4 regions of the Bacillus sp. AL-1R genome follow, and region 1 is predicted to be linked to each of the others. Evidence: predicted binding sites of a transcription regulator. Region 1 holds the regulator's gene; each other region holds the start of a gene.
The links. Region 1 encodes Rex, which represses fermentation and respiration genes when NADH is low (regulators of the CRP and FNR family bind a similar motif). Its sites were predicted from a motif close to TTGTGAAATATTTCACAA; they were not measured.
Positions count from the first base shown of each region.

Region 2: a site for Rex is predicted at 1,278-1,295, ahead of ric (iron-sulfur cluster repair di-iron protein). Genes of this name have one in related genera too.
Region 3: a site for Rex is predicted at 660-677, ahead of ACSBO6_RS13025 (YwiC-like family protein). Genes of this name have one in related genera too.
Region 4: a site for Rex is predicted at 959-976, ahead of ACSBO6_RS14120 (L-lactate dehydrogenase). Genes of this name have one in related genera too.

Region 1 covers NZ_CP197469.1:4,208,912-4,211,122, forward strand. The annotation lists gene ACSBO6_RS19970 (CPBP family intramembrane glutamic endopeptidase) at 1-638, shown strand, start outside; gene ACSBO6_RS19975 (redox-sensing transcriptional repressor Rex) at 678-1,304, opposite strand; gene ACSBO6_RS19980 (ABC-F family ATP-binding cassette domain-containing protein) at 1,466-2,211, shown strand, end outside.
Region 2 covers NZ_CP197469.1:2,539,285-2,541,495, forward strand. The annotation lists gene ACSBO6_RS11910 (P-loop NTPase) at 1-591, shown strand, start outside; gene ACSBO6_RS11915 (hypothetical protein) at 720-962, opposite strand; gene ric (iron-sulfur cluster repair di-iron protein) at 1,369-2,073, shown strand; gene ade (adenine deaminase) at 2,184-2,211, opposite strand, start outside.
Region 3 covers NZ_CP197469.1:2,749,753-2,751,963, reverse strand. The annotation lists gene ACSBO6_RS13030 (TIGR04053 family radical SAM/SPASM domain-containing protein) at 1-602, opposite strand, end outside; gene ACSBO6_RS13025 (YwiC-like family protein) at 736-1,455, shown strand; gene ACSBO6_RS13020 (Mrp/NBP35 family ATP-binding protein) at 1,530-2,211, opposite strand, start outside.
Region 4 covers NZ_CP197469.1:2,945,395-2,947,605, reverse strand. The annotation lists gene rpmG (50S ribosomal protein L33) at 19-168, shown strand; gene ACSBO6_RS14125 (5-formyltetrahydrofolate cyclo-ligase) at 293-859, shown strand; gene ACSBO6_RS14120 (L-lactate dehydrogenase) at 1,053-2,000, shown strand; gene ACSBO6_RS14115 (M15 family metallopeptidase) at 2,113-2,211, shown strand, end outside.

The DNA.
Region 1 (2,211 bases):
ACGTCGTTCTTCAATATTCAGCGGTATTCGGAGTTCCCTTTTTATTAAAAAGTAACTTATACGTTGGAGTGGATCGGAAAACAGCTTCTCTTGAAGCGGTGGCATTATGGGGTTGTATTAGTTTCGTAACTGGATTAATTATTATACTTCTCTTATTACACAAGCCCATTTATGAAGGAATAAAGAGTTTTAAAACTAATTATCGTACAATAATAAATTGGGTTATTTTAGGTTACTTCATAACAATGCTAACTCAAATTGTTTGTAATTTAATTTTAATTTATGTACTTGATTTACATAAGGGCTCAGAAAATACTCAAAATATCATAAACATCGCTAAGCTTAATCCAGCTTTTATTGTCATACCAAGTCTAGTTGCACCAATTTTAGAAGAAGTTATTTTTCGTGGAATTATTTTTAAAAGGCTTTATAATCGTTTACCATTTATTATTTCTGCTGGGATTAGTTCAGCGATCTTTTCACTTATGCATGGAGACTTACCCTTCTTTTTGTCATACTTTCTAATTGGTTTTGTATTTTGTTACCTGTATAAACGAACAAACTCAATTTTGGTTCCAATCTTAACACATATGTTAATGAACTCTTTTGTTGTTTTTCAGCAGATTAATTTACATTAAAAAACCCCCAAGAGGGGGTTTTTTATATATCCAGTAATTTTATTGTTGTAAAAAATATGCCAATGTTTGCAGTTCAACTGCTAAGTCTATATGATGAATGCGAATATGTTCTGGTACACTAATTCGTGCAGGTGTGAAATTTAAAATTCCTCTAATATTTTTTCCATTTAATCGATCAGCTATTGATTGTGCCACTGGTGCAGGAACAGTTAAAATAACGATTTGAATATCTTCATTCATAACTTCTTCTAGATTTTCTAAATTATAAACAGGTACTCCACCTATTTCAGTACCAATTTTATTTGGATCAATATCAAATGCCATCTCAATTTTTGTATTATTATTTTTTATAAAATTATAGTGTAAAAATGCAGTTCCTAAATTACCAACACCAATTAATGCAACTTTCATAACTTCATGCTGGTTAAGCGCTTTCGAGAAAAAAGTTAATAAGTAATTTACATTATATCCATAACCTTTTTTACCTAGTGCCCCAAAATAAGAAAAATCTCTTCTGATTGTAGCGGAATCTACCTTTACTGCTTCACTTAACTCTGCTGAAGAAACTCTTTGTTTACCTGATAAAGACAAATTCTTTATAAAACGGTAATATAAAGGTAGACGTTTAGCAGTAGCTTGTGGAATTTTAATTTGTTCCGAATCCATTTTTTAATCCCCCACTTACTGTAATTCTTTTTACTATGGTGTGTAATTTGACCTTATTTTAGTAATAAAGTACTTGTTCTAATGTAAAATATACACTATATTTAAGAATTTTGACAGTCTACAGTTACATAGATAAAAAATTTTGCAATGAGGTGTTATCAATGATTCTTTTACAAGTAAATAATGTCTCAAAGTATTTTGGTAGTGACATTATACTTTCAAATATAAAATTAGAAGTTCAAACGAGTGATCGAGTTGCCATTGTTGGACGTAATGGTGCTGGAAAATCTACATTATTGAAAATCATAGCAGGTGAAATATCCTATGATGGCGGCGAAATAAATAAGCCTAAAGACGTTACTGTAGGATACCTAGCCCAAAACACTGGTTTACAGAGTGATAAAACGATTTGGGAAGAATATTATTCTGTATTCAATCATTTAGTAGAAATGCAAGATAATATGAGAAAACTAGAAGTTAAAATGACTAAGGAGGAAGTCTACTCTAATCAATCCGTTTATGACAAGGTTATGAATGAATATGATCATCTACAATATACATTTAAAGAAAACGGCGGTTACCAGTTTGAAGCAGATATTCGTTCAATCATTAGTGGTTTAGGTTTTAGTAATGAAGATTATGAAACAAAAATCTCTTCATTAAGCGGTGGACAAAAGACACGCCTAGCATTAGGTAAGCTATTACTGACAAAGCCAGACTTGTTAATCTTGGATGAGCCTACGAACCATTTAGATATTGAGACCCTTAGTTGGTTAGAGCGCTACTTACAGTCATATCCTGGCGCAGTATTAATCGTTTCCCATGATCGATATTTCCTTGATCAAGTTGTTAATATTGTTTATGAAATATCTAATCATAAGCATCAACGATTTGTTGGTAATTATAG
Region 2 (2,211 bases), 1.7 Mb from region 1:
AGTATTATGGAAGTAAGAACGGAACCACAAACAATTAATGAAAGAATTCAGCCGATCGAAAAACTCGGTGTAAAACTTATGTCTTCTGGTTTTTTACGTACTGACAATCAGCCTATTATTATGCGAGGACCTATGCTTGGTAGAGTCATTAAAACTTTTTTTCAGGAAGTTGATTGGGGAGATACAGATTATCTATTATTTGATTTACCTCCTGGAACTGGTGACATACCTTTGGATTTAAATGATTTGGTCAAAGATTTAAAAGAAATTGTTGTGACCACTCCACATGAAACAGCTTCAGAAGTTGCATTCAGAGCAGGTGCTATGACATCAAGAACTGGCAACAAAATTTTAGGAATCGTGGAAAATATGGCCTATATTCAATGCTCTGATTGTCACAATCAAATTAATCTCTTTGGTGAAAACGGCGGGGACCGTCTAGCTCAGAGCTTGGCAAGCCAAGTTCTTGTACAATTCCCCGTGCAAAGACCAGACGCTAATTCCCCAGCATTAGGAATTTACCATACTGATTCATTAATGGGGAAAAAATACAATGAATTAGCACATGCAGTCATCAAACTGACTTCTTAGAAATAATAGTACAAGTTGTAAGATATTATATAACTTGTACTATTATTTTGATAAAATTTTTTTCAGATGTTTTAAAAGCAATTAAAGTAATAAAAAAAGACAACCACAAAATGTGATTGCCAAACATTTTAAGCCATTGAAAGTCTAGTAAAATTAGTCATTCTTTCTTTTACTAACACCTCTTTATGATCTTTATCAAGTGTATATATATCTACATAATCAGGATTAATTACTTTTCCATATCTAAGTTCACCGTCACGTTTACGAACAGCCAAATGCTTCATTAAAGTTTTCCAAGTTGCCCCTTGAAAATAGTTTTTACCTATACAAGATCCATCTTTATAACTATATACCATATAAGTTTTAGACAATTCCCCTTCACTCCTTCGACTAAATTCATAGAAAAAACAAACTTAAACATTCAAGATGTTAATTATTTAAATTACAGAAAATCAATGAAGTGATATTTACATAAAGATCATATCATTCATTTAATTTAAAATCTGTGTCTAATTTGTGAAACAATGAACATTTAATTGTTTCATGTTTCGCTAATTATCTTGTATAAACTTTATTTTTATGTTCATTCATATACAAAGTAATATATCTAAACCATCAAATCAGTATTTAATGATAACAGCTCCTCAAATTTCATTTCTTTTAAAATTTCTTTTAAAATCTCTTAAATGTGATTTGTATCACAATCTTTAGTTGTTATTGTTGGTATTCTTTTCTCAGAAAGATCAAAGCAAATAAAATTTTATGGAGGTTTTTAATATGAATCAACCTTTTAATAAGTTCGACAAAATTAGCGAGATTGTAACAGAGTTTCCAAAGGCTAGTGACCTTTTTAAATCATATCGAATTGATTTTTGCTGCGGTGGAAATAGACCACTAATTGAAGCAATTGAAGAAAGAAAATTATCAAAAGATGAAATTTTAACAAAACTAAATTCACTATATCAAGAAACTAAATTATCGAATGAAGTAATGATTGATTTTAAAGAAGCATCTAGTAGTGATTTAATCAATCATATTGTAAACAAGCATCATCGTTTTTTAAATGAGGAATTACCTCAATTAAGTCCATATGTAACAAAAGTAATGCGAGTTCACGGTGGAACTCAACCTCATTTAGTAAGATTGCACAAACTGTTTTTTGATTTAAAAACTGAATTAGAACAACATACATGGAAAGAAGAATCAGTGGACTTTAAATTAATTTTAGACTATGAAAAAAATCCAACTGAAGAAAATTACAAGAAATTAAGTAAAGTCGTTGAAGAATTAGAAAATGAGCACAGTACTGCTGGGGATCTTTTTAAAGAATTACGTGACATTACAAATGACTATACCCCACCAATGGAAGCATGTGGTACTTACCGACTTGTTTATCAAAGACTTGAAGCTTTAGAGTCAGATACTTTCCAACACATCCATTTAGAAAATAATATATTATTTAAAAGAGCAATTGTAAAATAGTACTATTTTAATATTAGAATTCAAAAAGGAGCCATCATGTGTGCTCTTTTTTGAATTGTTCATATCCACATAAAAAGACTCCTTTAATAAGTGCCTTCCTTTCATACTATTTATTCACCAGAAAATACCGGAATAAAT
Region 3 (2,211 bases), 1.5 Mb from region 1:
GGTGAAATCATGTCAGTTACTTTGCCTCTTCCTGTTGGAACTAGGAAAAATACACTCCATAATACACATTTTAATTGTTGAATCATCTCTGCCATTTCTTCTAAGTAATCAATATTATAACGTGAGATCACAGTGTTAATTTGTAATGGAAGTTCTAACTCGTGAATGTATTTAATTGCATTCATTGTTAAATCGAATGATCCTGAAGTACCTCGGAAGTGATCATGGATTTTTGCAGTTGGACCATCTAAACTAAATGCCCAACGAGCAAGACCCACTTCTTTTGCTCTTTCAATGGCTTCTTTTGTTACATTCGGTGTAGCACTAGGGGTCATGGAAACGCGCACACCTTTTTGAATCGCGTAAGAAGCAAGATCATAAACGTCAGGTCGCATGAGTGGGTCTCCACCGGTAAATACAAGTAATGGATTATTCATTTCATAAATTTCATTAATCAGTTTTTTTCCTTCATCCAAGTCAAGTTCAAGAGGATGCCGTTTGTACTGAGCTTCAGCTCTGCAATGAAGACAATTGAGCTCACAGGCTCTAGTTAATTCCCATATCACAATAAATGGATCCTGATCGAAATTAGTCTCAAACATAGATATTCCTCCAAATGTTAGCTTTTACTTTATGATACAGGACAATAATTGAAAGATTAGTGAACTATATCACAGAAAACGCCCATTTGTATCAGTATGATGGAAGAATAATGATGAAAGTGGGTGTTATAACGTGAAAATAGTAGTTCCAAACCAACACGGAGCTTGGGCAATGCTCTTAATTCCTTATATACTTGGCGTTGTCGCTAGTTCGTTTCGTTTAATTCATATCCCTTTGTTTATAGGTTGGTTTTTTCTATATCTTGCAACCTATCCTTTAATGATGGTAATAAAAGGGAAACAAGTGTCATTTTATACTAAATGGGCGATCAGTTATTTTTTCATTTCATTCGTATTTTTAGCACTCGTGATGTTTGCTGAATGGAAATTGATCTACTTTGGCTTAGCCATGCTTCCATTCTTTCTATTTAACATATACTTTGTTAAGAGAAAAAACGAACGAGCCTTTACGAATGATATGCTTGCAATAGGTGTTTTTTGTATAGGTGGTTTGGCTAGTTATTATATAGGAAAGGGAGTACTTACAAGTGAAGGCTGGAGTGTAGCACTATTTGTATTTTTATACTTTTTAGGTAGCACATTTTTTGTAAAATCGATGATTCGAGAAAAAAAGAATAAGAGATTTCGTTGGTATTCGTGGGGATACCATTTTATTACTCTATTATTTATTTTTACTTTAAAAGAGTCCTGGCTTTGGATTCTTCCTTTTGCGCCTAGTTTAATCAGAGCAATTTCCCTTTACAATAAAAAACTTACAATTATGCAATTAGGGATTGTTGAGATTATCAATTCTGTCATATTTTTAGTAGTAACTAGTTTTCTATTTATGTAAATTCTGCATATTTTTTCAAGTACTCAACCTACAAAAGCGACTTCTGCTAATGGAAGTCGCTTTTGTAGGTTAGTTTAATCTTCTATAACAGCATGTAAAGCGTTAAATTTCAGATTAATGGTAGTAGCTAACTCATTATAATGTTGAAATAATCTAGTATTCTCATTATATATGGACGGAGTAGGTGAATCATCCTTCACTTCTTCAATCGGAAGCTTGGCAAGTACTTCACTTCCTAATCGATTGGCTAATAAATCGCCACCTCCTTTTCCAAATATGTAATACTTTTCGGAACAATCTTTAGGTTGAAAGTAAGACATATTTTCAATTACACCAAGAATTTCATGATTTGCTTTTTGGGCCATCGTTCCTGCTCTTTCGGCAACAATTGATGCTGTTTGATGTGGGGTGGTAACAATCATTTCTTTACTCTCAGGAATAAAGTGGTGCATATCGAGTGCAATATCACCAGTCCCTGGAGGCATGTCTAAAATGCAATAGTCTAATTCTCCCCAAATGACATCTTTACTGAAATGCTCAACCATTTTACCTAACATAGGACCTCTCCAAACGACAGGATCATTATTTTTGATGAAAAAACCCATTGATATAATTTTTACACCGTGTGACTCCACAGGGATGATTTTTCCGTTAAAAGTTTTTGGCCTGATGTCGATTTCCATCATTTTAGGAATGCTAAATCCATAAATATCTAAGTCAATTAAAGCAACTTTTTTTCCTTGTCTTGCAAGGGCG
Region 4 (2,211 bases), 1.3 Mb from region 1:
TGTCAGGAGGGAAAATTAATGCGCGTAAATATTACATTAGCATGTACAGAATGCGGAGATCGTAACTATATCACTACTAAAAATAAACGTAATAACCCAGACCGTCTTGAGCTTAAAAAATATTGCCCAAGACTTAAAAAAGTTACAGTTCATCGCGAAACAAAGTAAACAGTAGGAATTTTCCTACTGTTTTTTTTATTTTTAAATTATAATTTTAGCTAGAATATATTTTTTCTTCTATACAACGCTTTACTTATAGAGAACTTAAACCTGACCTATGGAGGCAAGTATCATGGAAAAAAAAGAAATTAGAAATTTAATGATGAAAAACTTGAAAAATATTTCAGTAACGGACAGAGACGAAAAGTCCAAACTAATTATAGAAAAATTATTAAGTACAGAACAAATGAAGAGTGCAGATCTTATCGCAACGACTATGCCAATGGAGCATGAAATAAATACTAAGTATTTAATCACTACTTGTTGGAAAATGAATAAATCAGTTGTTGTGCCTAAATGTAACCATGAAACAAGAAAAATGCACTTTTACAAAATTAATTCATTCGATGATTTAAAGAAAGGGTATTTTGGAATACAAGAGCCAATTGAAGAAAAATGTGAGGAAATAAAGAAAGAATTAATCGATTTAATAATTGTTCCTGGAGTAGCCTATACAAAAAGTGGAAAAAGACTTGGATATGGTGGTGGCTATTATGATCGTTACTTAGAAGATTATACTAATCAACTCTTAGCCTTAGCATATGATATCCAAATCATTGATGAACTACCAACAGAAAAACATGACATTAAAATGCCGTTAATTTTAACAGAATCAAGAATTATAAAAGCGATTGACTAAGTGCATAATGTGACACGATTTGATTGAAAATAGGATAGACTTAATTTTAGTCTAATGATGAATAAATCAAATTTGTACACGACTTAAACTGTAACAAATTTGTAAAAAGTTTCACAAACTTTTTAGTGGATATACATATATAATATAGAAGTCCCAATTACTTACACTTTTAATCACAAATGAGGTGGATATTATGTTACACAAAGAAGTAAATCGTGTCGCATTGATCGGAACAGGCGCAGTAGGAGCAAGCTATGCCTTTGGTATGTTAAATAAAGGTGTTGCTGAAGAACTAGTTATGATCGATTTAAATAAGGATAAAGCGGAAGGAGACGCAATGGATTTAAGCCATTGTTTACCTTTTGTAGATTCAAGAACAAAAATTTGGGCTGGAGACTATAGTGATTGTAAAGATGCTTGTTTAGTCGTCATTACAGCTGGAGCAGCTCAAAAGCCTGGAGAAACTCGTTTAGATTTAGTTGCAAAAAATTGCGCTATTTTTAAAGGGATTGTTGGAGAAATTATGGCTTCAGGATTTGACGGTATCTTTTTAATTGCCACAAATCCAGTAGATATTTTAACTTATGCAACTTGGAAATTTTCAGGACTACCAAAAGAAAGAGTAATCGGATCTGGAACAAGTTTAGATACTGCACGTTTTAGATATATGCTTGGAGATTATTTTAATGTTGATGCAAGAAATATCCATGGATATATTATAGGAGAACATGGTGATAGTGAACTACCAGTTTGGTCTAAAACAAATATTGGTACGTCACCTGTACATCATGTATTAAAGAAAAATCCACAATTTAGCCAAAGAGATCTTGATGAAATCTTTTTAAATACACGTGATGCTGCATATCACATAATAAAGAAAAAAGGTGCAACATATTACGGAATTGGAATGGGATTAGTTAGATTAACAAAAGCGATTTTAAAAAATGAGAATAGTATTATTACAGTTTCTGCATATTTAGATGGAGAATATGGAGAACACGATATATATATTGGCGTTCCAGCAGTCATTAATCGTGGTGGAATTCGCGAAGTCGTTGAACTTGATTTAAATGATTTAGAGCAACGTCAGTTTAAAAAATCTGTAGACACATTAAGAAAAACAATGGAGCCTATTTTATAAAACAACAAAGACCTCTTTCTAAATTGAAAGAGGTCTTTGTGTTTAAAAAGATTGAAAAATATGACATTTTTTAATATTGTAAAAGTATCATAAAGATGTTAAGGAGGTAATTTTGAAAAAAATAAAGGGTAAATACACATGGGTGTTAATGATCATATTCATTATTGGACTAGCACTATTTTTAGGTATATATCATCTAAAAAAGCATAAA